Flexistipes sp.: one gene and its partner. The protein of the gene in region 2 interacts with the protein of the main gene of each other region in a pairwise test. Links are inferred from orthologs where the notes say so. Each region holds a gene or a part of one and is shown on either strand. Other genes may lie near its edges. The genes, in order: UMU13_RS09520 and ftsA.

Evidence for each region.
Region 1: the proteins of ftsA (region 2) and UMU13_RS09520 interact in binary tests that used the Escherichia coli proteins (3 or more experiments, as listed by UniProt). The link is inferred for Flexistipes sp. from one-to-one orthologs.

What each region holds. Positions count from the first base shown.
Region 1 is NZ_JAXKVW010000014.1:50,391-64,414, reverse strand. Bases 11,068-14,024 are described here. They hold UMU13_RS09520 (rod shape-determining protein), read right to left. Parts: upstream 13,081-14,024; coding sequence 12,055-13,080; downstream 11,068-12,054. Other genes in these bases: lysS (lysine--tRNA ligase), read left to right, coding at 13,833-14,024; UMU13_RS09515 (metallophosphoesterase), read right to left, coding at 13,228-13,701; mreC (rod shape-determining protein MreC), read right to left, coding at 11,258-12,055; UMU13_RS09530 (hypothetical protein), read right to left, coding at 11,068-11,268. In the rest of the region: UMU13_RS09590 (FKBP-type peptidyl-prolyl cis-trans isomerase), read left to right, coding at 177-602; UMU13_RS09585 (MBL fold metallo-hydrolase), read right to left, coding at 633-1,253; dtd (D-aminoacyl-tRNA deacylase), read right to left, coding at 1,276-1,722; murein biosynthesis integral membrane protein MurJ, read right to left, coding at 1,719-3,197; UMU13_RS09570 (integration host factor subunit beta), read left to right, coding at 3,312-3,593; UMU13_RS09565 (FmdB family zinc ribbon protein), read right to left, coding at 3,678-3,869; trxA (thioredoxin), read right to left, coding at 3,888-4,205; UMU13_RS09555 (TIGR02757 family protein), read right to left, coding at 4,256-5,101; UMU13_RS09550 (Fur family transcriptional regulator), read right to left, coding at 5,067-5,480; UMU13_RS09545 (TIGR03960 family B12-binding radical SAM protein), read right to left, coding at 5,473-7,890; rod shape-determining protein RodA, read right to left, coding at 7,907-9,022; mrdA (penicillin-binding protein 2), read right to left, coding at 9,009-10,823; more of UMU13_RS09530, read right to left, coding at 10,804-11,067. UniProt on the Escherichia coli protein: Forms membrane-associated dynamic filaments that are essential for cell shape determination. Acts by regulating cell wall synthesis and cell elongation, and thus cell shape.
Region 2 is NZ_JAXKVW010000005.1:39,969-57,781, reverse strand. Bases 14,397-17,395 are described here. They hold ftsA (cell division protein FtsA), read right to left. Parts: upstream 16,513-17,395; coding sequence 15,280-16,512; downstream 14,397-15,279. Other genes in these bases: UMU13_RS05145 (D-alanine--D-alanine ligase), read right to left, coding at 17,175-17,395; UMU13_RS05150 (cell division protein FtsQ/DivIB), read right to left, coding at 16,499-17,182; ftsZ (cell division protein FtsZ), read right to left, coding at 14,397-15,259. In the rest of the region: UMU13_RS05265 (helix-turn-helix domain-containing protein), read left to right, coding at 1-467; rd (rubredoxin), read left to right, coding at 668-829; UMU13_RS05255 (FprA family A-type flavoprotein), read left to right, coding at 883-2,085; UMU13_RS05250 (potassium channel family protein), read right to left, coding at 2,122-2,772; UMU13_RS05245 (TrkH family potassium uptake protein), read right to left, coding at 2,776-4,062; UMU13_RS05240 (rubredoxin-like domain-containing protein), read right to left, coding at 4,107-4,217; UMU13_RS05235 (NifU family protein), read right to left, coding at 4,227-4,448; Fe-S cluster assembly scaffold protein NifU, read right to left, coding at 4,455-4,904; UMU13_RS05225 (cysteine desulfurase family protein), read right to left, coding at 4,917-6,098; UMU13_RS05220 (hypothetical protein), read right to left, coding at 6,116-6,898; UMU13_RS05215 (RodZ domain-containing protein), read right to left, coding at 6,969-7,901; UMU13_RS05210 (tetratricopeptide repeat protein), read right to left, coding at 7,894-8,640; UMU13_RS05205 (type III pantothenate kinase), read right to left, coding at 8,621-9,397; UMU13_RS05200 (biotin--[acetyl-CoA-carboxylase] ligase), read right to left, coding at 9,381-10,142; UMU13_RS05195 (response regulator), read right to left, coding at 10,135-10,482; UMU13_RS05190 (hypothetical protein), read right to left, coding at 10,484-10,654; and 7 more genes. UniProt on the Escherichia coli protein: Essential cell division protein that assists in the assembly of the Z ring. May serve as the principal membrane anchor for the Z ring.

The DNA of each region.
Region 1 (14,024 bases), on a different replicon or contig from region 2:
TTCAACATTTTAATTTTAAATTCGCTATTGATTTTTATAAATCAGGTGTTAGTTTAGTGACCAACGCCCTGAAAAGGGTGTATAATTTAGCTGTGTTCACATTAATCCTGTCTTTGATAAAGGTTTTTATCAATTGTGGGAACGTTCGAAACAGCAATCAAATAAAGAGGTGTAAGATGGAAGCAGGAAACAATTCAAAAGTTACCTTTCATTACACGGTAACTATCGAAGACGGAACAGTGGTTGATTCAACCAAAGAGGAAGAACCTCTTACTGTGCAGCTTGGAGAGAAACAGCTTCTGCCGGATTTGGAGAAAGAGCTGGTGGGAATGAAAGAAGGTGAAGAAAAATCTGTTGAGCTGACTCCTGAGCAGGCTTTCGGCGAAATTCAGGAAGATGCCATAACAGATATTCCAAGACAAAATATTAACCTTGACGAAAATATTCAGGAAGGCATGTATATTGACCTTACTGACGAAAACGAGCAGAATTTCAGAGGACTTGTTAAAGAGCTTAACGATGATAATGTGAAAATTGACTTTAATCATCCATTAGCAGGAAGAAAACTGACATTTAACGTTGAAGTTGTAGAAGTCAACTAAATTAAAAGGGGTGCTTTCAGCACCCTTTTTTTATTTAAGAAACATATTATTTTCTCTTTCTTTTCTGATGTTTGTTTTTTCACCGTGTCCCGGATATACTGTTACATCGTCTCCCAAAGAAAACAATTTATTTTTAATAGAGCTAATAAGCATATCCATATCCCCGTAAGGAAAATCGGTACGACCGATGGAAAGCTCAAAAAGCGTATCTCCTGAAAATACTGCTTTCTCCCTATCAAAATAATAACAAACACCGCCTGGAGAATGCCCCGGGGTATGTATAACTTTGAAGGACAACCCGTCAAAATCAAACAAATCCCCATCTTTAACATATTCATCAATTTCAGGGCTTTCCACCCCCATAACACCGAAGAAAGCACCGTGGCTAGCACTTTCTTTCACCAGAAAAACGTCCGACTCATGAATATAAAATTTAATTCCAAATTCCTCTTTTAACCTCTTTACAGCACCTATATGATCAAAGTGGCCGTGGGTGTTGAAAATACACAGAGGCATAAGTCCCGAATTTTTGATATAATTTATTATTTTATCGGGCTCATCACCCGGATCAATTATTATACAATTTTGTGAATCGTGAATTATATAGCAGTTCACCATTAAAGGCCCAACCTGTATAACATTAATATCCATAAACCCCCTCCGCAGCAACAGTTTATTTATGATTCAATAATATTGTAACCGGTCCGTCATTAACAAGGGAAATTTTCATATAGGCACCGAATTCCCCTGTTTTTACCTTTCCACTGCCCATAATTTTTTTGCACTCATTTACAAATTTTTCATAATACATCTTCGCACTTTCCGGCTCCATTGCATTTGAAAAATCCGGCCGCTTCCCTTTCTTACAGGAAGCAGAAAGAGTAAACTGACTTATAACCATAATCTCTCCGCCAATATCCTGAACAGAGTTACTCATTTTGCCGTTATCATCTTCAAAAATTCTCAGTCCGCAAGCTTTATCAGCCAGCCATGAGCAGGAATTTTCTCCATCTGATTTTTCCACTCCAATAAAAATCAGCAGTCCTCTGCCTATATTCCTTTCCTCTTCTGCATTGATATTAACCGCTGCACTGTCAACACGCTGGACACAACAAATCATTTCAACACCTGCCGGATAGACACTCGAAACATATAAAGACTGAGAAAATACACGCAAACACTCAATCCGATGATAATTAAAACATGGATGCCCGCATTCTTCAAGGATAAAAGGAAAATCAGCATGAGAAGACTTGATGTGAAAATTTTCAGAACAGTTCTTTTGTATTTTTTTATACTGAAAGTATAATATTTAATACCTGTATAGAGCAAAACTGCATTAATACCCGCGCTGATACTGGATGCCAAAGCTATACCGGAGTGCCCCATAAAATTTATAAATATCAGAATAAAAGCTATATTGGCAAGAAAACTTACAAAAGCAAATTTAACAGGAGTAAGCGTGTCTTTAACAGAGTGGTAAACCCTTGTGAACAAATTTACAAAAGAATAGCAGATAAGTCCAATCGTATACATTCGCAAAGCAGATGCCGTGGCAAATGTATCTTTTGACGAAAAGATTTTGTACTCGAAAATAAGACTGCAAATTTCATTTGAAAGGAAAAACATTCCCAGCGATGCAGGTACAATAACCATAATTATAGCCAGCACAGATTTGTCTATAAGTTTATTAACATTGTTAAGGTCATTTCTGCTGTAGGAATTGCTGATTTCCGAAAGTGAAACGGTACTGAACGCTATCGAAAAAACACCGAGTGGAAACTGAAAAAGCCTGCTTGCATAGTACAGATATGAAATACTGCCCGTTGAAAGAAAAGAGGCAATTATTCTTCCAATGGTAAAATTAAGCTGATTTATGCCAACACCGCCTATTGACGGAATTATCAACTTGAAAGTTTTCTTCACCATTTTGTCTATGCGGTTTTTTCGGTTTATACGAAAACCTTTGATGAGAGAGTAAATGAGTATATAAATCAGCTGTAAAACTCCCCCGATCAATGCACCCCATGCCAGATAAGTCACGCTGCCGCCGAAATACCCTCCCAGAAAAGCCGATACAATCATAGAAACATTCAAAACTGCAGTTGAGGATAACGGAATATAATAACTGCCTATCACATGCAGATACCCGGAAAGCAGCCCGCATATACTCACGATGACAAGATAAGGCATCACAATCCTGAGCATATGTGATGCAGCAGCAATTACTTCAGGATCATTCAGATAACCGGGTATAAACAGCAGAACTGCATAATCGGAAAATATTATAAAAACTGCGGTAATACTCAAAGTAAAAAACGTAAGCACCAATATAAGATCGGTTAAATATTTGTATGCATTATCAGGGCTTCTATGCATCTTATCACTCATTATCGGAACAAAAGCAGAAGAAAGAGCCCCCTCTGCAAACAGAGCACGAAAGAGGTTCGGTATAGCATAAGCCATAAAAAAAGCATCCGTAAATTTTGATGAACCGAAAAAAGCGGCAATTGCAACATCCCGAACCAAGCCGAGAATCCTGCTAGTAAGCACGCCGGAACTTGATTTCACAAGTTTGGATAAAAAGTTATTCATAATATTCCTAAATCCGTTAAATTAACTTTACTATTAAAAGATAGTAAGTTATAATATTTTTGAGTTTAAAAGTAAAAATATTTTTATGTTTTAAGAATCTACAGGGAGGTTTTTATGACCAAATCTCAACTTATCGAAAAAATTGTTGCCGAGAACCCCAATCTGACAAAAAAGAATATTGAGTACATTGTTAACAATGTATTCAGCAACATAAAGGATGCCTTGGGCAACGGTGATAAAGTCGAAATAAGAGGATTCGGCAGCTTTAAAGTCAGGGACAAAAAATCAAAAATCGGAAGAAACCCCAAAACCGGAGAACAGGTTAAAGTTCCGCCGAAGAAAGTTCCATATTTTAAGCCTGGTAAAGAAATTAAAGAAACATTGCTTAAATCATAATAAACCCCCGCTTTATGTTACGGGGGTTTATTAAACGTTTACTATTAAATTAACCCGCCAGCCTGGCAGATAATTTTCTTAAGCTCAGGTAAATCCCGAACCTGCGCCACAGGATGAGCCGCTTGAAGAATTTTCGGAAGAGGATGAAAAAGCTGAAATCTTCTTTTTCACATCAGTAGCCCCGCATTCCGGGCACTTTATCTCTTCTGAAAGTTTAAATACAAGCTTGCTGAATTCCTGTCCACAACCTTGGCATTTATACTCAAAAATCGGCATCCGTCGTACCTCTTTTACTTACAGATGTTTTTGCAGGGCATCAACATAGACGCCTTTTGGTTGCACGCCTATAAACTGCTCAACAACTTTGCCGTCTTTGAATATCATAACCGTGGGTATACTCATAATGCCATACTGTGCAGCAAGCTGCTGATTTTCATCAACATTGACCTTGCCTACTTTTGCCTTCCCTTCAAATTCGGCAGAAACCTGATCAAGTGTAGGAGCCAGCATTTTACAAGGTCCGCACCATACAGCCCAGAAATCCACTACAACAGGAATATCGCTTTCCAATACTTCCTTTTGAAAATTCTCTTCAGTGAATACTAACGACATTGCAACCTCCTTTTTTTGTGAAAACTAATATATAGTTTTATGAATATTTGTCAATTAAAAAGGCACCCATTTTTCAAGCCGCACACTTCACAGCTGACAGATCTCTTAAATTTACACGAGTTCAACATACCAAGTCTGGTAATGGCAAAATCATATTTAACCGGATCACGCTTATCTATAGTTTTGAAGTAATCCGTTATTAAACGGGCATTTCGGTGGCTGTTAGCCTCAGAAGAAATAATACCAAAATTTTTTGCAAATCTTAATATATGTGTGTCAGGGGGGTAAAGCAGTTCTCCTGTTTTGTAAGCCCCCCAAAGACCAAAATCCACATCATCTTTGCGAACCATCCACCTTAAAAACATTCTTAATCTTTTCAAGCCTGATTTGCCGTATTTGGGAAAAAGGAAAAAATATCCTCTCCCGGCATTATTCTCGGCGCCGAACCCTCTGGCATAATCAAGAAATCCTTCCAGGGCCTTCTCAAGACTATCTGATAAATTTACGAAAAAATTCTGAACGCTGCCGTATTGCAAATAAATTCTTTTTATCAGTGTAACCAACAGCCGGATATCCTCGGCCGTTTGAAAGCGATAGTATAGCTTTGCCTCAGAATTATCAGTCTCAAAAGGGTCATTTCCGTACCTGTAAAAAAACTTTTTCAGAAAATCCTGAATGGCGTTAACTCTCCCGTAAGCAAAAAGAGAAGAAACAAGACTTATGTATTCCTTATTTCCGTCAATTCTGGAGGGAAAAATAATGGGATCTGTACCTATAAATTCAGCACGCGTATATTGAGAGTATATATGCTCCCAAAATATTCTTTCAGAGGGACGTGATACAGAAGGCAAGTCTAATGAATTAATTGGCTTCAGTACTGCATTCCCGGCAGACACCGAACAAATTAAGTTCGTAACCTTCGATTTCATCCTGCAGAGAGGTGGATCCCATATCAAGGCTCACATCAAAAACATCTTTAACACTGCCGCATTTTCTGCAATAGAAATGACCGTGAGATGACATATCCGGATCGTATCTGCTGCATTGCGGATCAACAGTCACCTGCTTGACAACACCGGCCTTTACAAGAGTATCCAGCGTATTATAAACGGTGGCAAAAGAAAAACTTTTATCGTTTTTCCTCAGCTGGTCAAAAATTTCCATCGCTGAAGGGTGAGAAGTGTTCCCCTCAAGAGCTTCCACTATCCACTCCCGCGGTTTTGTAACTTTGTACCCAGACTTCTTAAGCATATCAAGAGCTTCTTCTTTATGCATTTTGCAGCTCCTCAGTAAAAAAAATATTTTGCCTAACAACTGTTACTTTGGAATCAATATAATTAATTTGCCTGAAAAATTCAAGGAAATTAAAACTTCCTCTATCGTTTATCTTAACATAAATCATACAATTTTCATCATCTTTTTTAACAAAATACTCTTTAAGGTCAATTATTTTTTCTCTGCCGCGTTTAGTAATCTTTTTATAGAGTGCTTTATTTTCATAAAAAGCCCCGATAAGCTGCATATAAGCTTCAAAATTCAGAGAATAAGCTGCAATCATTTCATCGCTCATTTTATTCTCAAACTGCCGGATACCCTTCATCCTGAATCCGGAAGGTAACTTTTTGTTAAGCTGGTTTAACAACAAATTTTTGTCTTTAACATAAGCCTTTATAATAAGCTTTTCATTATAACCTTCCATACCCACTGAGAGAGGATAAATATAACTTATCCGGGGTTGAGGATTGTACCCCTGCGAATAAGACATATCAACATCACACATTTTAAATACATGTGCGAATGCCCTGCACGTTTCAATAGCTGAAAATAGAACAGCGGAATCTTTCTTCTCAAAATCAATAATATAACTAAAATATTTTTGATCAATATCAGACACACTGTTAAACTCATTTACATTAAAAGATTTTTTGCCCGGTGATGCAAATTCATTCCTGAGAAAATCGAAATCACAAACGCCGCACCCTACACAGATACTTGTACTGCCTACTCTGCAATCTTTTGTCATTACTTCCTTTTTCGACTTTTCAAATTCTGAAACGAGGAATTCCTTCTTAACTCCTATATCTATAAAATCCCACGGAAGTTCATCTTCGGTTTGCAGAATTTTCATTGAATATTGCTCAGGAGCAGAATCGTAATTTTTAAAAGCATTCAGCCATTTATTATAGTCAAAATGCTCACTCCATCCGTCGAACATAGCCCCTGACTTTACAGCATCCAACAGTATATTACCAATGGACTCATCACCTTTGGAGATAGCAGCTTCCATAACACTCTGTTGAATATCGTGAAAACTAAACTTTATCTTCATCTTTCTGAATTCCGATTTTAAAATGTTCTGTTTATAAGTCAATTCTTCAATACTGTTTTGGGGCCACCACTGGAAAGGAGTAAACGGTTTCGGAACAAAATTGGAAACCGACACACTAACATCAAAGCCGCCTTTGCCTTTAACATTCTCCTTTATTTTTTTAACGAGAGCGGCTATCCCCAAAACATCCTCTTCTGTTTCAAACGGCAGGCCTATCATAAAATACAGTTTAGCTGTTTTCCATCCGTTGTCAGCCGCTACTTTAACGGATGATATAATTTCATCCTCAGAAAGATTCTTGTTTATAATTCTTCTCATTCTTTCGCTTCCCGCTTCCGGTGCAATGGTAAATCCCGATTTTCTGACACGGGAAAGTTCCCTGAATATATAATCTTTGATTTTATCAGCTCTAAGGGAAGGAAGTGAAATGGAGGTGTGCGAATTTTTAACAATAGACGATAATCTCACCAGCAAATCCTCCAGACATGAATAATCTGCGGCGGATAAAGAAAGAAGTGAGGCCGTTTCATATCCTGTATTTTTAAGCTGATTGAGAATATTGTTCACAATATCATCAACATTTCTCTCTCTGACAGGTCTGTAAATCATGCCGGCCTGGCAGAATCTGCATCCCCTGCTGCACCCCCTGGATATTTCCGAAACAACCCTGTCCTGTACAGCCGGAATCAAAGGTACAACCGGAGCATTTACCGTAATATCATTTTTAAAATCTGTATAAACTTTTTTCACAACATGTTTTTCCGAATTCACAGAAGGGACATAAGTGAAATCATATGAATCAAAAAACTCAAGACGCTCTCTGCGTCCGGCAAATTTTTTCCCGGCGTATTCTTCACAAATATCTGTGAAAACATGGTCCATCTCGCCTATAAAAAATACATCTATAAATTTTTCCAAAGGCTTGGGGTTATAAACACAAGGGCCGCCGGCAACAATGACCGGAGAATCACTTCTGAGACTGCTCTCTGCCGGAATACCGGAATTAAGAAGTATGGACAAAATATTGGAATAAGATAATTCGTACTGGACACTGAAGCCTAAAATATCAAACTTCTGCAGAGGGGTTTTTGACTCAAGCGAAACAAAAATATCTCCGCCCATTTTATCAATTGCATCAGGCCAGGGCATAAAGAAACGCTCCGCATAAATCTGGGAAGATAGGTTTAGATTCTCATATAAAATCTTTATACCCAGATGTGACATCCCGACCTCGTAGTTGTCCGGGAAGGAAAGACACACCCTCAGCTTGTCAGAATACTCTTTTTTATAGGAATTTATTTCACTTCCCAAATATCTCGGAGGCTTAGACACCTGAAGAAAATCGTGGAAATTCATAACACAAACACTCCGTTTAAAAATCTGCCGGTCTGTCGTATCTGCGCATAGCTATGGAATTGACAATACCAAGCATAGACATGAAGGTAACAAGAGATGAACCGCCATAGCTTATGAAAGGCATAGGTATTCCCACAACAGGCATCATTCCGACAACCATTGAGGCATTAACAAAAAACTGAAAAAAAATAAAGGCAAAAACTGCCACACACATAATTTTTGCTGTGGGCTCTTTTGAATATGCGGAAATGAACAAAATTCGGGCAAGCAGACTTAAAAAACACAATAAAATAACAGCAGCACCCACCAGGCCGAATTCTTCGCCAATCACCGAAAAGATAAAATCCGTATGCTTTTCCGGTAAAAATTTCAAATGGGACTGTGTACCCTGAAGATACCCTTTGCCGGTAAGTCCGCCCGAGCCGACAGCAATTTTGGATTGAATAACATGATAACCCGCCCCGAAAGGATCTGCTTCCGGATTAAGAAATGTAACAACCCTCTGTCTTTGATAATCATGCATATTTGCCCATATCACGGGGATACTAACCAATAAAATTGTCAATACGGCAAAAAATGTATATTTTGTAATCCCTCTGTACAAAAGAACAATCCCCCAGACTGCTAAAAATATAACGGCTGTGCCCAGGTCAGGTTGCAAAAAAATCAGCAGCAATGGCGGGACGGCAGGAATAAATTTTTTCAGTATAGGGAAAAAAGAGAAATTTTTCATTCCGATATCCTTAAAAACCCTTCCCAAAGTTATAACCCATGCAACTTTAAAAAACTCAGAAGGCTGTAAACTGAAACCTCCTATATCAATCCATCGCTTTGCTCCCATGCTCACATCACCAAAAATCAAAACATAAACCAAAGATATCACACCCAAGGTATAAATTACAGCTGTCCAGGATATTAATCGTTTGTAACTTATAAATGAGAAACCAAGAAAAAGAGCAATACCAATAACACTCCAGGTTATCTGTTTTATATAATAATCTCCCGACTGTTGAAGCTGGAGATTGTATGATGCACTGTATATAGCCATAATGCCGAGAAACAGTAACAAGACCGTTTGAAAAAAAAGTATATAGTCAAAATTTACAACATGCCGTTTATCAATCTGAAACATAACCCATACTCACCATCTTATTTATTACCGCCCCTGAAATTGATGCCGCGCTGTGTCCTCCGGAGCCTCCGTGTTCAATCAGCGAAACTATAACATAGCGTGGCTCCTCAACAGGGAAAACGCCGCCGAACCATGAGTGATCCCTGTATTTTTCCGGGACTTCTCCTTCTTCATACTGTTCAAATTTTTTCAGGCTTACCACCTGTGCTGTTCCCGTTTTTCCACCGATTTTAATTTCACTAACCCTGGCGCGGTAAGCTGTACCGTGTAATCCGTATACGGCATTATACATAGCATTCAGGAGAAAATTCCTTGTTGAGTTATCGATATCTATTCTATTGTTAATTTTAACCGGTTTAGTCTCGAATCCGTCAGCGGTTTCAAAACCTTTTACTAAACCGGGCTGATAAATCATCCCGCCGTTGAAAATACCGCTCAGCATAACTGCCATCTGCAAAGGAGTGACATTGGTATACCCCTGCCCGATTGAGGTAATTATTGTTTCTCCAGGATACCAAGGCTGATCAAACGCCTTCTCTTTCCAGTTTCTATCAGGAAATATGCCTGATTTTTCATTAGGCAAATCGATACCTGTTTTTCTACCTAAAGAAAAGTTATGTGCATATCTGCTGATAGTGTCGATACCGAGCTTAAGCCCAAGGTTATAATAATATATATCACAAGACTCCACTATTGATTTTTTTAAATCCACTTCGCCATGGCCGGATTCTTTCCAGCACTTATAATCATAACTGCCGTAATAGAACACTCCGTTACACTCAAAAGTAGTATCAGGGGTAATTTCATTTTCCGTCAAGGCGGTTGCAGCCATTAAAATTTTAAAGACAGAACCCGGTGGATAAGAGCCTTCAATAGCTCTGTTTAACATGGGTTTGTCCTGATCATTTGTTATAGCTTTCCAATAATCACTTTTTATAAAAGGAACAAACTTGTTCAAGTCATAAGATGGGTTTGTCGCCATAAGCAAAACCTTATTGTTGTAAATATTAAGAACAACTATTGCTCCTTTTTTTCCCTTCAAAAGTTCCATTCCAAACTTCTGAAGGTCATAATCCATGCTGAGCACAACATTTGCACCCGGTTTTGCATGTTTCGTTTTCAAAACTTTAACAACCTGACCAAAACTGTTAACCTCAACCTGTTTGGCACCGTTAACCCCTTTAAGTCTTTCTTCGTATTCCTTCTCCAAACCGGTCTTTCCTATTAAATCACCAGGTCTGTACCCATTATACTTTTTCAACTCACTATCGTTAACTTCCCCCATGTATCCAACCAAATTACTGTATGCAAAACCGTCTTTGTAATTTCTTACGGCCTCCATATCTATTCTGATTCCTGGATAATTTTTCAAATTTTCATAAAGGTAAGATACTTGTTTGAAAGTTAGACCCCTGAAGATGGTAACCGGGTCATAGTAGTATCCTTTCAAAATCTTCTCTTTAGCCTCTTCAACGTTTATATTCACAACATTTTTTAACTTATCAAACAGCCTGTCCAGATTCCTGGTATCCTCTCTGATAACACTGAGATTGTAACTGGGGGCATTCTTAACCAAAATTTCACCATCTCTATCCTTTATAAACCCCCGGGGAGCCTTAATTCTTAATATTCTGATACGGTTATCTTCCGAAAGCCGCTTATATTTGTCATGCACAACCACCTGAAGATAATAAAGTCTTAAAAAAAGGAGCAAAATTAAAAAGAAAGTAGCTGCAAACAGCAAGAAACTGCGTTTTTTATATTTGGCAATAACATTTTCTTCAAGAAAGCGAAAAAGCATAACCGAAATCCTTTAATGAAAGCAAAACAAAATACAGTGATGAGTTAACAACCAGAGGAATCAGAAGTAAGTTACTATCGTTAGCAAATGAATAATCGGTAAAAGAAAAAGCGATAACTACAAAGATAGTATAACTCAGAAATGAATACAGCAGTTTAATCAGCAGGTTGTTATAATCAAAAAGCGTAATAAGCAGTCTTTTTGTAAAGTAAAATAAAATTATGCTCAAAACAGAAATACCGAAAATTCCGAATGTTATAAAATCGTTAAACATACCAAGTAAAAATGCATGCGGAATCAGATTTTCACTATCCACTTCATGTTCCAAGGCAAAATATATTAAAAAAGGGTAATTTATGTAATTGAGCACCCCGTCAAAAATCATAAACAGAACATAACAGACAATCAAAGCCACTGTGATTTTGATGTACCTTTTATTCTTCATCTTTTACTACTAATACGTTTTCAAGTTTATAAAAATTTACCTTTTGCTCCACAAATATCTTCTGAAAAATACCGTTCACAGATTCCGTGTTTTTTACAGCGTTACCCACCGGTATACCTTTAGGATAAAGTCCTCCAAGTCCCGAGGTAATAAAAAGGTCTCCTTTTGAGACTTCATCCAGTTTGTCGTAAAAATCAACCACCAATTTACCTTGCCCATCGCCACTGAGAATTCCGACTGTTCTTGTATTAAAGTTCATAACGCTGACATAACTGTTCACATTCAGAATAACATTCACCCTCGCAGAGCTGCGGTAAACCTCCACAACCTTGCCCACAAGCCCCTCATAGCTGACAACCGCATCATTAATTTCCACACCGTCCGTACTTCCGGCATCTATTATGATGTATTTTAAAAAGCCTTCTATATTACGTCCTATCACATTGCAAGCTATTGTCCGGAAATCATAAGCTTTTTTAAAGTTCAGTAATTTTTTTAATCGATTATATTCAGTTAATTTTTCACTTAAAATACTGTTTTCAAGTTTAAGTTGCCGAATCTTTTCTCTGAGCTCTTCATTGTTTTTCTTTACACCAACAAGGTTTATGTAATCATCGTAAATATTGGAAATATAACTCGTTGTCATCTCTGTATAATAAAGAACAGGATTCAGTATATTACCGAAAATTCCCCTGAACACTTTTTGGGATTCAGGAACTCTCGTCTGAAGAAGAATGATTAGAATTAAAAGTATAACAACTGCTATAAATTTTCTTCTAAAAATCATCAAACTACGGAAACTTTCTTAAGCAAATCAATTTCATCAAGCACCTTGCCGGCTCCGAGCGCAACTGCTGTCAGAGGATCATCGGATACTATAATAGGAAGACCTGTTCCTTCAGCCAGCCTTTTATCAAGCCCCTTCAGCAGTGCTCCGCCTCCGGTGGCCACAATTCCCCTGTCAACTATATCAGCCGCCAATTCAGGAGGGGTTTTTTCAAGTGCAACTTTTACTGCCTCAACAATTTTGTTTACTGCTTCTTCCAGAGCTTCTCTTATTTCACTGTCTGTTATCTCTATGGTTTTCGGTATACCTTCCACCAGTGATCTGCCTTTTATTTCTATACTCATTTCCTCTTCGCCGGGATATGCAGAACCAATTTCCATTTTTATTTTCTCAGCTGTCCAGGTACCGATAAGAAGATTGTATTTTCTTTTGATATAATTGACGATAGCCTCATCCATTTCGTCTCCGCCCACTCTCACGGAATTTGTATATACAATACCGGACAGGGAAATGACAGCAACCTCAGTAGTACCACCGCCGATATCAACAACCATATTTCCCGACGGTTCCTGAATAGGCAGCCCTGCACCAATGGCTGCAGCCATAGGCTCCTCTATAAGATAAACTTCTCTGGCTCCGGCCTGTATGGCTGAATCTTTTACCGCTCTTTTTTCAACCTGTGTTACACCTGAAGGTACGCAAATAACAATTCTGGGACGAACCAGGGACTTTCTGTTATGAACTTTCGTAATAAAGTACCTGAGCATTTTTTCCGTCACTTCAAAATTGGCTATCACACCGTCCTTCATAGGCCTTATCGCAACAATATTGGCAGGAGTTCTTCCCAGCATATTTTTCGCTTCGCTTCCCACTGCAAGTATATCTTTTGTATCATTGTTAATAGCCACCACTGAAGGTTCACTGCAGATAATTCCCTTGCCTTTCACATATATTAATGTATTGGCAGTACCCAGATCTATGGCCAGATCGTTTGAAAAATAATCAAAAATTTTATTGAATAACATTCGGTTTCCTCCGTGTTGTTGAATACAATTTTGTTGAACACAACCATGATATAGCAAAACTTATGCATCTATTCAATATAAAACAACCTTAAGAGAATATTTTCAGCATAACTGATGCTGCTGCAATTGATGCATGGCTCAATAGTGCTACAAGTCAATAAAATCCGTTTTGCCGTTATCTGTATAAATAACGGCAAAAGAAGCACTATCAGCCATATATCCTCCCAGCGTGCCTGGATTTATTATCGTCTGTTTATCCCGTTTTGTTAAATCTTTACTGTGAGTATGCCCGTATAAAACATAGGAGACATCACTGCTTATGTAATCTATAACAGATGGCTCATGAAACACAGCAAACCTGCAGCCGCCTATTTCCTTCACAAGAGGTCCCTTTACTATTTTTCCGCCGGTAATTTTAGCCAGACCTAACCATTCACCGTCGTTGTTGCCAAAAATCCCGAAATACGGCATCCGGAGTTTGTTTAAATACTCAGCGGCAAACGGTGACACTATATCTCCGCAATGAATAACATAATCTGCACCGTTACGATTGAAATATTCAACTGCAAATGAAAGATTCTTGACATTATCATGGGAATCTGAAATAACACCGACTTTCATAGTACTCTCCATATTGACGGGTGAAGATTTTATATTGTAAACACATATGGTTTTATGTATAACATTACCCTAACAATATTATCAATAGAATATAATTGTCAATAATATATAAATACTCAGGAGAGAAACAGATGGATGAACACAGATACAAAAAACTGCAGCATTTAAAAAATTCTGATATTTTACCGTACGTAAATTCATTTAAAGTCCCTTTTTCGCTTGCAGAAATCAAGGAAAAGTATGAAGGAGTACAAAAATCTCAACTGATGGAAAACAAATACAGATTTACTGTAGCCGGCAGAGTGATGTCCATAAGAGAATTC
Region 2 (17,813 bases):
GTTCACTGGGATTTCTCTCTCAAATTGAACGTGACCTCGTGTCCCCCACAATTTCTTCACTGAAGAAAATTGCAGACGCTTTGGAGGTCAACATGATGTATTTCTTTGACGATCCCCACTCCAATCAGAAAGTTGTCGTAAGAAGGAATGAGCGCAACAAAATGGTTAACCCTAAATCAAAGGTCACTTATGAGCTGCTGCGTCCGCAATTCTCCGAAACGGAACTGGAAGCACTGTATATGTATCTAAAACCGGGTGCTTTCAGCGGCAAGGAGAGCCATTCCCATATAGGTGAAGAGTTTGTAATTGTTTTGAAAGGGCAGTTGGAGGTTTCAGTTGAGAACGAAAGCTTTCTTTTGGATGAAGGTGACTCGGCTTTATATAAATCCAATCATCCGCACAGCTGGAAAAATCCTTCTGATGAAGTCACGGAAGTTCTCTGGATAAATCACCCCCCCACATTTTAAAAGTGTTTATTACGATAAATTTGTTGTCTCCATACTAACTCAAAAAATTAAACAATCATTCTTTAGAAATAATAAGAACTGCCAACTATACAGATTTTTGAAAATTAATTACTCAAGTTTGCTTAACAAAAGAGCTTTATAAAATAGAAGTTGACTGCAAATTGTTTTTATAATAAAAATAATAAGCTAAGGAGGTGGCTATGAAATACATATGCACAATATGTGGTTATATTTACGACCCAGCAGAAGGTGATCCGGACAGCGGGGTGGAGCCGGGCACAAAATGGGAAGATGTACCCGAAGATTGGGTATGCCCTGAATGCGGAGCTCCAAAAAGCAGTTTCGAGCCTTATGAAGACTAAGTACTAAGTTAAGATAAGCCACCAGAAGGTGGCTTTTTTTATAGGAGGACAAAATGAAAGCGGTAAAGATAAAAGACAATATACATTGGGTCGGAGTATACGATCCCGACCTGGAAGTTTTTGACATTGTAATACCAACAAAACACGGAACAACGTACAACAGTTACCTTATTGAAGGTACAAAAAGTAAAGCTCTCGTGGAAGCCAACAAATTTGTTTTCACAGATGATTATCTCAACACAATAAGAGAGATTACCCCCATTGAAAAAATAGACTATATAATACTCAACCATAATGAGCCGGATCATTCGGGAGCCTTACCGGAGCTTCTGAAAATAAACCCCGACATGCAGGTTATTTACTCAAAGACTGCAAAAACTTTTGTCGAAAATATAGTAAATACTGAGTTTGACGGACGCTCAGTAACAGACGGAGATTCAATAGATCTTGGCGGCAAGACATTGAAATTTTTTCATACTCCCTTTCTGCACTGGCCTGACACGATGTTTACATATTTAGAGGAAGACAATATACTTTTCCCTTGTGATTTTTTAGGCGCACACTACTGCCCTGATAATATATTTAACGACCAATTAAAAAACAAAGAAGAAGCGAAAGGAGCATTTGAATTTTACTATAACTCAATAATGCGCCCCTATAAAGAACACATATTGAGGGCATTGAAAAAGATTGAACCGTTAAAAATTGACATTGTCTGCCCTTCTCACGGTCCGATTTTAAGGGAGAATCTTGATTACTACCTGAGTTTTTACAAAGAAAAAGCCGAAAGATATTACAGGAATAACCCGGAAAAACAGATTACCATGGTATATGCTTCCGCGTATGGAAATACCAAACTCATGGCTGATAAAATAAAAGCCGGTGTGGAAGAATCAGGGGTAAAAGTTAAAATGTTTGATGCTGCCGGTGACGATATCAATAATATTATTGATGAAATTGAAATTTCTCACGGTCTGCTTGTGGGCACTGCAACGATAAATGCCAAAGCGCCCAAACCTATCTTTAACCTATTTGCACAATTGGTTGCACTGAATGTTTCGGGCAGAAATGCAGGTGCTTTCGGCTCATTTGGCTGGAGTGGCGAAGGTGTCAAAATGAGTGAGGATATTTTAAAAACAATGCGGATGAAACTACCACAGCCTTCGCTAAAATTTAAAATGACACCGAGCAAAGATGAGCTTCAGGAAGCATACAACTGGGGCAACAGCTTTGGTCTCTCTGTTATGGAAGGATAAACGGACTGAAGGGGCTTAGTTCCCCTTCTCCTCTTTCTAAAAGATTTTGTATATATCCTCCTCATTGCCTGCTACATACAGCTCGTCATCTTCCTGAAATTTTATATCCGGATCGGTAATTAATTTTATTGGATTATCTTTACGTTTGAAAAGTATAGCGTTTATATTGTATTTTTCACGCAGCTTAAGATCTTTCAGAGTTTTTCCGGCAAATTTTTTGCCCAGTTTCACATTAACCAGCTTTACTTCACTGTCCACATCAATTATTTTTAATATATCAGGTCTGCTGATTCGGTGTGCCAGACGTTCAGCCATCTCTCTTTCCGCCAGCACAACTTCATCTGCTCCGATTTTCAGGAGAATTTCCTCATGTATTTTCCTGTTAGCTTTAGCGATAATTCTTTCAACTCCAAGTTTTTTAAGATTGGTAACGCATAAGATCAGCTGTTCAAGGTTGTCACTCATACCCACGATAACCGTCTTAAAATCCTGTATTTTTAATTCCTCTAATGCATCATAGTCCGAAGCATCGGCGACAACAGCTTCCGTAACCTTCTCTTTTATCTGCTCAACAAGTTTACGGTTTCTGTCCACAGCCAGAATGTTATTGCCAAGTTCAAACAGTTCTACTGCAAGTCTGTAACCGAAAATACCCAAACCGATTACTGCATAATTTTTTTCACTCATATATCACCCCAGTATTATTTTTTCTTCCGGGTAAGTCAGTTTCGAAGTTTTTTCTTTCAGTAAAAGCATAGTTATCAATGTAGCAGGCCCGATTCTGCCCAGAAACATACAGGCCGTTATAATTAATTTGCCGAAAATACCTAATTCGCCGGTGATACCTAAGCTAAGCCCCACCGTTCCTAATGCGGACGTAACTTCAAAAAGGGTATCCATAAAGGTGAAGTCCCCGAAATAAAGGAGTAAAAGCGTTGCTATTACAAGAAAAAATATGTACATGGATATAAGTGCATATGCTTTAAGTATATTAATCAAAGCTATGTTTCTGTTGAATATCACAACTCTTTTGTTGCCCCTCAGTATACTATACATTGAAACAACAGCTATATAAAAAGCCGTAGTTTTTATACCGCCACCGGTTGACCCCGGAGATGCTCCGATAATCATAAATACAATCATCAAAAACTGCGTAACAACATGAAGACTGCCTATTTCTACTGTATTAAAACCGGCGGTTCTCGTTGTAATGGCTTGAAAAAAACTGTCAATAACACTCAACGTGCCTTTTTCGAGCATAAAAATCAGTAAAGTCCCTGAGATAATCAACGCAAATGTAGTGTAAATAACAATTTTAGTGTGCACTTTTATTCTCTCATTGGAAAAAAGCGTCATAAAAATATTATAGATCACATAAAAACCTAACCCACCAAAAACAATAAGAAACATCGTTGTTATCTTTACAATACTGTTACTGCCGACAAGGCTGCTGTCAAATGTGGAAAAACCTGCATTACAAAACGCCGAAACAGCATGAAACAAGCCGTAATAAGCTGCATCTTTCAAAGCAAAGCCGTCCAGAAAAAAACCGTAACTCAGAACCAAAAAACCCACAAACTCCATTACAAATGTATAAATAACAACAATAATTAGTACTTTTTCAGCTTCCTGTATGCTTTTACTGTCAGTTATTTTGGCAACCATAAATTTTCTGGAAAAATCGAGCTCACCGCGCAAAAAAAGCAGCAACGACGAAGTCAATGTCATGATTCCTATTGCTCCCACCTGCATCATAAGCATAATAAAAAATTGTCCCCAGAAATTAAAACCAGACGTGTCCACCACAATAAGGCCTGTAACACAGACAGCTGAAGTGGCAGTAAACAATGCATCGATATAAGAAAGACCTTCGGTATGCTTTACAAAAGGCATTTTTAAAAGGAATGTACCCGCTATGATAAAAAGCGCAAATGTAATAAAAAGGTACATCCAGGGATTTATTTTAAAATTAAACATAATCAAATAAAAAAGAGAGACTTAAAAAGTCTCTCTATAATAAGTTATTTCACTTCTTCAAATTTTTCTTTAGACGCGTTACATACAGGACATTTTTCAGGCGGTTCTTCGCCTTCATAAATGTAGCCGCATACAGTACATTTCCATTTATTCATATTCTCTCCTTATAGAGCAACGACTTCCTTCACCTCAGGAATAGCTTCTTTAAGCCGCATTTCTATTCCGTGTTTCAAAGTCATAGTGCTGAAAGGACAGCTGCCACAGGCTCCTGTCAACTGCACCTTTACCACACCTTCATCACTAACGTCAATAAGCTCTACATCGCCACCGTCTGCCTGAAGAGACGGTCTCACCTTTTGGAGCACTTCTTCAACTCTTTCTTTCATAATATCTTAAACCTCCTGATTTGTCTCTTTATTTTTAATTTTTTCTTTTATTTCGTCAACAATTTTCGGATCTTTACCCACTCTCTCATAATAATCTTTAAGAGCAGCTTCAATAGCTTCCTCAGCCATTACAGAACAGTGGATTTTTGCCGGCGGCAGACCTTCAAGAGCCTCAACAATAGCATTATTGGTAAGCTCAAGAATTTCTTCCACTGTTTTCCCTTTCAGGAGCTCCGTTGCCATAGAACTCGAAGCAATCGCTGCACCACAGCCGAATGTTTTAAATTTCACATCCTCAACAACTCCATCGTCATTGATTTTGAGAAAAAGTTTCATAACATCCCCGCAAGCAGGGTTACCTACTTCACCCACTCCGCTGGCGTCCTCGATTTCACCCATATTCCTGGGATTCATAAAATGTTCCATTACTTTTTCACTGTATGGTCCTTTTGCCATAATTTCCTCCTGCTATTTGTTATAATATGGTGACATTTCACAGAGTTTATTAACAATCTCCGGTGTTATCTCCAGAACTCTGTCCACCTCATCCTCAGTATTGTACTTTGACATGGAAAATGTAAGTGAACCGGCACAAATATCATTGGGAACACCTACTGCCGTCAGCACATGAGAGGCTTCCAGCTCATCCTCGTCCTCAGCCTGGATATTTGAGGAACATGCCGAACCGCTTGCCCCGTATACATCTTTTAGCGAATACCATAAAAGGAGTGATTCGCCTTCTATATATTCAATCCAAAAACTGACATGACCGGGTAACCTATCGTTCTTGTCTCCAGTAAAGTGTATGAAGTCGAACATTTCGTCAAGGCCATTCCACAACTTTTCCTGCAATTTTTTCATCCTGGGTACATATTCGCCCATTTCTTCCTTTGCAATGCGTGCTGCTTCGCCCAGACCTACAATGGCCGGTACATTTTCAGAGCCGCTGCGGATACCTTTTTCCTGAAACCCGCCGTCAAAAAGAGGGTTTATCTTCACTCCGTTTCTAACAAAAAGTGCTGCAGATCCTTTGGGACCGTAAAAATTCTGGCCTGCAAGACTCAGCAGATCACATCCGAATTCATTTACATCAATCTCTGCATGACCCACTCCTGCAACAGCATCGGTATGAAAAAGAACCTCATTTTTCCTGCAAATCTCACCTACTTTTCTTAAATCCTGAACAGTTCCAATCTCAGGGTTAGTATGCATAACCGATACAAGTGCAGTTTCGGGGGTTACAGCTTTCTCCAGAGCATTCATATCTATCTTTCCATTTTCATCAACTTTTACTTTTGTAATATCATAGCCCTCGTTCATTAATTTTATGCATACATTCTGTACGGAAAAATGTTCTATTTCACTTATAACTATATGTTTTTTTTCTTTTATTCTATCAGTACCCAAAACACCTTTTAAAGCAAGATTATTCGACTCAGTGCCGCAGGATGTAAAAATAATCTCATCATTCTCAGCACCTATAAGATCAGCCACATATCCCCTTGCCTCATCAATTGCCTCAAAAGCTTCCCTGCCCAGAGGATAAAAATGTGCACTGGGATTTCCGTATTTTTCCGTATAAAAAGGGATCATCTTATCAATAACTCGTTTATCAGGTTTCGTTCCGGCAACATTATCCATATAGACCATAAATCGCTCTCCTTACATCACAGTTTTTTTAGCTCATCTAATATCTGCTTTGTATAAATATGCAGATAGTCACCATAAACGGTTACCATACCGTTATTCTCTTTTCTGAAAACCAACCCTTCATTGGCTATAATATCTGCCAGGTTCCCCGTTTTCCCGTACAAATCTTCGCCTGCAACATTTTCTGTATTGCCACAAATGTCCAATATAAGTCCTGTTGAAACAGGTAGCAACCTAAAAATAAAATTTTTTCTTACTTCATCCTTTATATTTGTCAAATATTTATCAAAAAGGGTGTTGCCTTCTGTTGCAACATTGAAACCCAGATTAAAATCAATAACCTTACTGTTATAGTCTGAGAAAGCCAAAAGGTGTCTTGTCTGGTTTATCAAATCATCAACACCGTCTTTGCCGAAAACAGCAGCAGGCAGACTGCATACGCCCTTAATTTCATCAATGTCATCACACACAGAGTTAAGAATATACTCCACCGGATTTAGAACTTTACAGATATCAACATCCTCAGAATAGTATCCTGCTGCATCAATAACGCTGCCGTCAAAATCACCGGCATTGCCGGCCAGACTGTCACCGCCTGGCAGAACCAGGAGAACATCTTCATCGCCAAACTGACTTAATTCTTCCATTTGAGCTGAAGGAACTTCCGACTGCAAAACAGGCATTTTCTCTTTTTCTGCATAAACATTAATGCTAACCTCAGGCATCTGTCCCTCTATTGCAGTAATAACTTCATTTAACAGTAAAGATTCCCCTGCAAAAATGCCCACTTCCATTCGCATAATAACACCTTTTTTGTCTTTTTAAAGAAGATACACATGATTTAATAAAATGCAATAGGTATTCTGAAAATTAATTTTCTATTTTTGAATATTTTAACGTGCCGTTATCCATTGTAAATCTGAGATTCTTTACCGGTTCCCGCCACCCTCCGAGATTTCTGTAAATATCGCCGTTATGTGAAATGGTTATTGCTGCGGCGTTTCCAATATCTATAATAAAAAAATCACTGAAGCTTATGGTTTTGGTCAAACCACCTTCAGCTATAAAATCCAACTGTTTTTCATTATCTATATTCACATGAACCCAACAAGTATCTGAAAAATCCAGCGATACATTATATTTCTTTTCAACAACTTTTTTCTCTTTATTTAATTCCTGCGTTATCTCATAAGGAGTGATTTCATTATCCTTAGCTTTCCCGTCACTTTCAGTTGCATTTTCTGTAATTGATGACTGGTTGTCTGTTTTCGGCGTTTGTTCCTTTTCACCCGCAATTTTTTCCGAAGAAATATTGTCATCCGGAAAGGCTTTGCTTTCATTTAAGTCAGTGTTATTTTCCGAAGCCCTGTTATCCGTAACAAGCCCTGCATTGCCCTCTGTCAGTCTTATTTCCTTATGTGTGGAATCAGAGGGTACAAATATGTATGCAAGAATTCCCCCAATAATAAGCAGGAGAAAAACAGCGGCAAATACTGGAAATTTTCTTTTCGAATCAGCAGAAGAATAATCCTCCTCCGATTCCTGAGCCTCCTGAACCTGAAAATCTTCCTTTTTGCATTCCGATTCAAAAAGACTTTTAACATCATCGTATGTGTATCCGAGATATTCCGCATATTTTTTCACAAAACCGTAGCAATGTACATATGAAGGGAGACTGTCAAAATCACCGCTTTCAATAGCTTCAATTGCCGCCTTACTTATCAACGTTGCTTTTGATACATCCTTTATACTCTTATCCTGCTCTTTTCTTTTCTCACTGAGAAAATGACCTAAATCACTCATAATAAAGCCCCATTTTTTTCAGATAAGAAGCGGCTGTTTTTGCTTCCTCACTGTCAGGCTGCAGTTCTATAATTTCTTCCATAACTTTTGCAGACTGTTCATATTTGTTCTGATTGTAATAATACTTGCCCAACTCAAGATTTGCTGGAAGAAAAACAGGGTTTCTCTTTAACGCCTTTTTCAAAATATCTATCGCCTTATCATGCTCTTCCCAGCTTTTATAAATTCTGTACATATACATATATGGAGACATGAACCGGGGGTTGGTTTCCACTGCCCTCTTAAAATACTCCAGTGCTCTGTCGTAACGCCCTTTTCCATAAAGGGAATACCCCATGTTGTAATAAATCATTCCATGATTTGGATATCCGGGATCTTCGAGCACAATTTTCCATTGTTTTACAGCCTTTTCAACATTTCCAAGAGAAGCCAATGTGGAAGCATATGCATTATGGTAGTCGGAGTTGGAAGGGTCCAGTTCAATAGCCCTCTCTAAATATTTCTGTGCTTTCAGCAACTTGTTATGCTTCAGGTAAAAAGTGGCAATTGCATAGTGTGTTTTGGCATCGTTTGGTTTATATTTCAGTGCCTTTTCAAACTCTCTGATTGCCATATAATCCTTATCTGTATTCAGATAAGCAAGCCCCATTTTGTAATGCGACTGAAAAGCATTATCATTTTTTGCCGCACAGCCCAGTATAACGAAAATCAATAATAAACTAAGCGCTATTCTTTTCATAAATTAACCTCAGCCCGTATAGTGTAAGATTGGGTTCATATTCTTGTATATATTTTGATTCATCAATATAAATGCTTCCTAAACCTCCCGTAGCCACAGCCTTTACTGAACTGCCTTCAAACTGCTCTTGAATAATTTTTTCTATTATGCCGTCTATCATTGAGAGGTAACCGAAATACACTCCGGATTTCATCGATGAAGTTGTACTGTTTCCCACAACTTTCCGGCATTTTTCTATTTCAATCTCCGGCAACTTCGCCGTCTTTGAATGCAATGCATTTACAGAAAGTTTTATACCGGGGCTGATAACCCCTCCGATATATTCACCCTTTCTGTTCACAACATCAAAAGTTGTGGCCGTTCCAAAATCAACAACGATACAAGGCGCCTTATAATATTTAATCGCAGCAGCCGCATTCACAATTCTGTCAGCACCAATTTCCTTGGGGTTTTCAAATTTAACAGGTACCCCCGTTTTTATACCGGGGCCGATAACTATGGGTTCAATATCAAAATATTTGCGGGCAAGTTTAGTAAAAGTGTAAACAAGCGGCGGCACAACACTGGAAATAACCATTCCGCTCAGCTGATCAAAGTCTATTCCCCTGTTTTTAAGAAGAAGCATAATAGTGGCAGCATACTCATCGGTTGTTCTCATGGAATCGGTTGTTAACCTGCAATTTCCTGCAAGATTGCCCTGCTTATCAAAAATCCCGAATACTATGTTGGTGTTGCCAATATCAACGGCAAAAATCATAGCCTATGTCACCAGAGTAAATTTTTGTCAGTTTACCTGATTTTTCTGCAACAATCAAGGCACCATTTGAATCGATACCTTTTTCAAGAACTTCCGTCTTTTTATTATCGATATGAATATTGACAGGTAAGTTCAGATGAGCTGAATAATCGTACCATAATTTTTCAATATTTATTTCATCATTCATAAACCTGCTGAAGTAATCCTCGAATGTGTTCATGAATAAAGCCATAATTTTTTCCAGTTCGGCATCCTTTCCCGTTTCGTCCTTTATTGAGGAAGCCGTAGGGATAATCTTGTTTACCTTTTCTGCATTTACATTAACCCCGATGCCCAGAACAATTTTTGCAAGTTTATTCCCGTTAAATTTCGTATCAATTAAAATACCGGCAATCTTTTTACCCGCATATACAATATCATTAGGCCATTTTAAGTAGCATTTAAAATAAGTTCTTAAAACATCGCACATGGCAAAACCGGCTAAAATATTGAGTGGAAGTATACGGTCACCCTCGATTTTCGGCAGAATTAAAGTAAAATATAAGTTTCCCCCTTCAAAATCAGCCCATCTACGCCCGCTTCTGCCCCTGCCTGATGTTTGCCTTGACGCAGTTATTGCAGAAAATACAGGGCACTTATGTTCAAGTGCATAGGTATTAGTGGACTGCAGCGAATCAAACACCTGCAGATTTCTGCCGAAATTTTTTGTTTTCAGGAATAAATTGTACTTATCTCTGTCAAACATTGAGTGTTGTTTCAACTAATTTCAAAAGATTTCCGGTATCGGGAGATTTGGTAAGCATTTCAACACTTTCATAATCACCAACATTGAAAGCACCGGGATTTGCGGTATATATGATAATAGGTACTTTGCTCGTTTTTCTGATTCTCTCCAGGAATTGCACACCGTCAAGCTTAGGCATGCGCAAATCCAGTATAACGAGATCAACATCCTCTTCGCTAAAACTTATCAGAGCTTCTTCACCGTTTACGGCTGTAATAACATTGTAATTCAGATCACAGAATTCATCCCGCATCAGCAGTCTTATATTGTCGTCATCGTCAACAATCAGTAGAGTTTTCAACTTATTCCTCCTGCAAAGCAGAATATATTTCTTTTTTCACAAAAATTGCAACCAATTTTTTACCCAACATCCCCTTTTCTGCCTTGACGTTTAAAATCCGCAATGTTTTATTCCAGGATACAGCTCTTTTATACGGTCTGTTTTGTGCAGTCAAGGAATCATAATATATCAATGAATCTTTCCACCATAATTAAAATTCATTTGCAATACATTTTACTTGCATATAAAATTATAACATAATTCCTTAAAAAGGGAAAAAAATATAGGAGGTTATTATGGCTACTGAAGTGGGAGAAGTTTATTACTGTGAAATATGTGGTAACAAAGTTGAAGTTTTGGAGAATGGAGCCGGTGACCTTGTTTGTTGCGGAGAAGAAATGGTGTTAGTGGATTAATCCATGCATTATCGGCGGCACAGTTTCTTAAAGTGCCGCTGCTTTTTCTATCATTTCAATACTTTTACAACATAATACAAACATATCTTGAATTTTGAGCTAAATTTTCTTATAAGCATACATTCAGTTCATATCAACGGAGGAAAAAATTGGCAGGACACAGTAAATGGGCAAACATAAAACACCGTAAAGCGGCTCAGGATGCAAAAAAAGGGAAGGTTTTCACAAAAGTCGCTAAAGAGATAACCGTGGCAGCTAAGCTTGGCGGCGGTGATCCTGAAATGAACCCGCGTCTGAGAATGGCACTGGACAAGGCAAAAGCAGTTAATTTACCTAAGGATAATGTGGACAGAGCTATAAAAAAAGGAACGGGAGAAGGTAACGAAGCAAACTTTGAGGACGTTATGTATGAAGGCTACGGTCCGGAAGGTGTGGCAATACTTGTCCAGGCACTTACGGACAATAAAAACAGAACCGTTTCTGAAGTACGCAGCACAATGGCTAAGAAAAACGGCAATATGGGTGAAGCAGGATGTGTTTCCTGGATTTTTGAGAAAAAAGGTGTAATAAGCATCCCCCTTAACAACGTCGGAGAGGACCAGATAATGTCATTGGCTATTGATGCAGGTGCCGAAGATGTGGAAACGGGTGATGACTCATACGAAATAATTTGTGACCCCGCAGACTACGAAGACGTAAAAAAGACAATTGAGTCGGAAAACATTTCATACGAATATGCCGAAGTAACCATGAGACCGAAAACAACTATAGAAGTAAAAGGGGATAATGCCAAAAAAGTCATTAACCTTATTGAAGCACTGGAAGATTTAGATGACGTTCAGGAAGTTTATGCAAATTTTGACATAGATGACAGTGAATTAGAGGACGAATAACGTTGATTATCTTTGGAATAGATCCCGGCCTCAACAATACTGGTATAGGCATTCTGGACGTTTATGAGAAAAAAATATCTTATAACTCTCACTATGTAATAAAGACCAATGCCAAAAATTCTCTGCCTGAGCGCCTTAAAACAATTTGCTCCTCACTGCAGAACCTTTACACTGAATATAAACCTGAGTATGCTGCTGTGGAAGATATTTTCTATTCGGTAAATGTAAAAAGTGCAATTCTATTGGGACAGACACGAGGAGCCATAATTGCCACCTTGTTGGGATGCAACGTTGAAATGTTTGAATTCACCGCATTGCAGATAAAAAAATCTGTTGTGGGATACGGCAAAGCCGATAAACATCAGGTAAAAAAACTGGTGGAACTTCACTTGGGTAAAACATTTGACAAAAAGATCCCTCTTGATGCAACGGATGCTTTAGCCTGCGGGATTTGCCTCGGACTGAGTTTAACAGGAAAATACAATGTTTTATAGTATTTCCGGAACCTTAGTACATAAAGAACCCGGTAAGGTTGTATTGGAAACCGGCGGCATTGCTTATGAAATTCTGATTGCACTGAATACTTTCTCCGCTCTTCCTGAATCCGGATTCTCTGTAAAGCTTTATACCCATCTTATTATCAGAGAAGACGGTATGTATTTATACGGTTTTCTGGATGAGCAGGAAAAACGGATTTTTTTGCTGTTGAACACAGTATCCAAAGTGGGTCCCAAGCTTTCGCTGGCTGTGTTATCCGGGATATCAACACAAAAACTTAAAGATGCCATTTTGAGCAATGATTATCCACTCATTGCCACAATTCCGGGAATAGGCAAGAAGACTGCCGAAAGAATTGTACTGGAGTTAAGGGATAAGTTTGATGAGGTATTTGAACCGGTGGAGCAGAAAGCCTCTGCAGCCGAGGATGTTTTGAGTGCTCTGGCAAATCTCGGGTACAAGAGACAGGACTGTAAAAATATTGTGACAAAACTTTCAGGCGATTACGACGATTTTGAAACCCTTCTTAAAGAATCACTGAAAAAACTTTCCAAATAACCACAACCCGGCAGGCTCTCTCACACTCCCACTCACTCCCACATTGAGAGCTTTGAATAATCCCATATTTGTCACCCTGAACTTGTTTAATGTGTTCCACATATTTACCAACCTGTTAGGTTGGTGCCACAGGGTCTCATAAACTCTTGATAATACAAGATGCTGAAATAAATTCAGCATGACGTTTTTGTATAATTCAAAGCTCCCACATTCATATGCACTTTCACAGTCAAACATTATTGTTAACAGCTTTCATATAATCTTCGTAAAATTTTTTTTCACTAAATAAAAATGTTTTATCAGAATGATGCATAATTTTATCCGCCAGTCCATCAATATCGTTTTTGGAATATATATTTTCTTCAGGAATTATTTCAGGTAAAACCCCGACATCTGAAGCAACAACAGGGATACCTTCGGCCATAATTTCAAAAGCCACACGGCAAACGGCTTCTGAACCGGTGGAAGCAACCACCCCGAGATCCAATGCACTCAGACAGTCAGCAATGTCTTCCCTGTATCCTGTTATTACTGATATTTTTTCGATTCCGTTTTCCTTTAAAAGGTTCTTTATATCCTCATTTGACAGATTAGTTTCATAACCAATCAAAACAAGACGTATATTCTCCATCCCCTTGGCATAATAAAGCTTGCCTACAGCCTTTATCAGATTCTCATGACCCTTAACATAATCAAACCTGCCCACAATCCCCACAACATAATCCTTTTCGCCAAAACCCATTTCTTCTCTTACCCTCGCTCTTCCTTTTTCACTATAAATAAATTTTTTATCATCAACCCCTCCGTAGACAACACTGATTTTTGACGGGCTGACTCCAAGATTTTCCACATATTTGTTTTTTATAATTTCCGCAGATGTAATAATTCTGTCGCAAACAGAGTGAACAAAATAATTAAAAAATCCCTTTTTGGGCTCGCGGGTATCGCCCCTTGTACGAATAAGTTTAAAAGATTTTTTGCCGAGAACTTTCTTAAAGGCAAAATACCAGAAAAACTCCCCGCGGTGACAGTTCACAACGTCAGGATTAAAACGTTTTAAAAGCTTATTCACTTCGCAGATATTACGAAAAACTTTCAGTGGATTATTCGAATTCAGATCCAGTCCGACAGTTTCAAGAGAATACTGCCCGGCTTTATCCATCGGGGGTGTGCCTGGTAAACCGAGGACAATGACATCATGTCCATAACCTTTCAAAATTCTTGAAAGATTTACGGCATACCAGGCAGTAGCATTGTACCATCTGACATTCACAACATGCAAAAATCTCATTCTGCCGCTTAATCAGCCTGCTTCCTCAGATAAGTGGGAATCTCAAATTCCTCCTCATCAAAATCGTCCAGCGTCTTTAACCCTCTGTCCATTTTCTTTATATTGTTGACCTTTTTAATGATTGATGAACTCTCAGGCGTGGATTTTTTCACATATTCATCCAGATTAACAGTTTTTGTACTTTCCTTAACCTTGCCTATACCGGTTGCAACAATAGTAACTTTGATTTTACCTTCCATATTCTCATCAATAACCACACCTTTGTAAATTGCAGCATCTTCACCGGCATTTTCATAGATAAGCTGAGCTATATTCTGGATTTCAAACATGGTCAAATCGCTTCCACCCGTAATATTAATCAGAATGCCCTGGGAACCTCTTATATCGGCATCTGCAAGCAGAGGACTCATCAGTGCACGTTTGGCAGCTTCTTCATCCCTGCTCTCTCCTGATGCTTCACCTATGCCCATAAGTGCCATTCCCCGGGAGCTCATAATTGCTTTAACATCGGCAAAATCCACATTGATATATCCATCGCTGTTAATTGTATCCGAGATACCCTGCACACCCTGTCTTAGTACATCATCGGCAATTCTGAAAGCTTCCTGAAACGAAGTGGTTTTGTCGATAATATCCAGAAGCCTGTCATTGGGAACCACGATAAATGTATCCACATGCTCCTTCAGGAACTTCATCCCCTGGTCTGCAAATTCATTCCTCCGTTTTCCTTCCCAGTAAAACGGCTTAGAAACAACGGCAACAGTTAGCGCCCCCAGGTCTTTTGCAATACTTGCAATAACAGGAGCTGAACCGGTGCCAGTACCACCGCCCATTCCGGCAGTAATAAAGACAAGATCTGAGCCCCTGAGTGCATCTTCAATAGCTTCGGCATCCTCAACAGCGGCCTTTCTTCCCACTTCGGGATTTCCGCCCGCTCCCAGCCCTTTGGTCAGCTGTGTTCCCAGCTGAATTTTAAGCGGTGCCCTGTTTTTAGACAAAGCCTGAGCATCGGTATTAGCAGAAATAAAATCCACACCATCAATACCGGCTTTAATCATGTTGGTGATGGCATTTCCGCCGGCTCCACCAACGCCGATTACCTTAATAACTGCACCTTGTGCAATTTCCTGAAATTCAAACATAATATTCACCCCCGTAAAGTTTAGAAAAACTCTCCAAACCAGCTTTTCATTCTATCCAGAACTTTTCTGAATACTTTCTCATCGCTTCCTCTGGAAATTTTCACCTGTTGGTGCCCCTTTTTGGCAGCATGCAGAGTAAGACCAACACCTGTTGCATAAACAGGATTTTCCACAATATCAGTCAAACCACCGATGCCCTGAGGCCTGCCTACCCTGACCGGTACCTCAAAAATTGAAGAGGCCAGATATTCAATCCCCTCAAGGTTTGAAATACCGCCGGTTACCACAATCCCGGCACCCAGTATTTCAAGAAGCTGCTTTTTCTGCAGTTCTCCCAGAAACATCTGGAAAATTTCCTCACTTCTCGCCTGCAGAATTTGGGTCAGCACAGGTCTTGAAATTTTTCTGGGAGGTCTTCCGCCCACTGAAGGTACATTTATGACTTCATCTTCTGAAACAAAGTCCATCCAGACACAACCGTGCTCCTTTTTAACCTTCTCTGCTTCAGATTCCGGTGTATTCAATCCAATAGATAAGTCCCTGGTAAAATTATTCCCGCCAATGGAAAGAACAGCTGTATGGTAAACCGCATTCCGTTTATAAACAGCCATATCTGTCGTGCCGCCTCCTCCATCGATAAGGCATACACCTATCTCCTTTTCATCTTCCGACAACACGGCTTCGCTGGAAGCAAGCTGCTCAAGAACAATATCATCCACTGAAATTCCCGCCCTTTCGCAACTCTTTAAAATATTCTGGGCACTGCTCACCGCTCCGGTAACAATATGAACATCCACTTCAAGCCTAACACCGTTCATACCTATCGGGTCCTTTATCTCCGTTTGTCCGTCCAGAATAAACTGCTGAGGAATAACATGAAGGACTTCACTGCCGATAGGTACATCAACTGCAGAAGCGGATTCAATGGCTCTTTCCACATCTTTCCTGCTCACTTCTCTGTTTTTTACGGCAATTATTCCTCTTGAATTAAAACTTTTAACGTGTCCTCCTGCAATACCTGCACAAACGTTCTTAACCTGAACACCGGCCATTCTTTCGGCTTCTCTTAAAGCCTCAATTATAGCTTTAACAGTACCGTCAATATTAATCACCACTCCTTTTCTTAAACCGGAGCTCGGCACACAACCAAGGCCGATTATATCCAAACTGTCATCATTATTTTTTCGGCCGATTACTGCACAGATTTTAGTGGTCCCTATATCTAAACCTGCATAAATATTATCCTGCTTCATTCAGCACCCCTTTTACATAAATTTTCTCAGGCACTCTTAAATCAAGATATTCAAGGGATGAATATCTCTCTGTCAAAAAGTCCTTTAGCCGGTACGCTTTTAAAAAAGCATCAGGACTGTATGAGCCTTTTATTTCATAACTATCTTTGTATATTGTGAAATAGGATTCTTTTAAAACAATCTTTCTATAATTATTCAGCGAGCCCTTTTTATAGATTTCAGCAAAATTTTCTAAATAGGATGAGCCAACGGTATCTTTCATAAACACACTCATATCATTCTCACTGCATTTTACCTGTATTTTTTTGGAGTTATACGTGTAAACAAAACACTCGCTATCATTTTTACATGTAAATAACCCCTTATTTTCATAGACAATTATTTTTACCGTGGATGGCCAGATACGTTTTATTTCCACTCTTTCAATCCATTTGTCTTTGGTTATTTTTTCAGCCCTTACATCAAACTTGAAAAGGTTCTCACCCAGGTGTTTTTCATACATTTTTTTAAGTCTTTCTCCGTTTCCATTGATTACACCGGAGATTTCTATATTTTTCACATCAAAGTAATCGGAGCTGAAAATCATTTCTTTGACATTAGGATAAGCCCAAAAAGCGATAAGCAGTAACATTGCAATCATAAAAACAGCTTTCAGATAAAATTTAACCATGCAATTCTCCACTCGTGTATAGTATTTCCTCCACAAGTTCTTCAAAATTTATTCCAGCTTCGGCTGCTGCCTGCGGCAAAAGGCTCGTCTCTGTCATCCCCGGCAATGTGTTTATTTCAAGTATATACGGTGTGTTTTCCTTATAGATAAAATCCACTCTCCCGTATCCTGTGCACCCTGCGGCATTAAAAGCCCTGAGTGCCGTATCTTTAATTTCAGCCGTTTCCTTCTCTGTGCACCCTGTATTAAAAAGGTATTCGGTTTTTCCTTTGGTGTATTTGGACTCATAGTCGTAAAAACCGCTCTCCGGTTTTATCCAGATCGGCGGCAGTGCCTTGTCTCCTAAAATACCCACTGTAATCTCTTTTCCGTCTAAGAATTTTTCCACAACTATTTTGCCGTCATATTGGGCGGCAATCTTCAGAGCTCTTTTATACTCACCTTCCTGTTTTACAATTGATATACCTATTGTAGACCCCTCTCTGGCCGGCTTCACCACACACGGCAGAAAAGGAGGCTTTTGGTTATCTTTTGATGCAATTATAAATTCGGCTGTCGGAAGACCGGCTCCTCTTAAAATATATTTTGAGTAAGCTTTATCAAAGGCAAGGCAGCTTGCGGCGACCCCTGA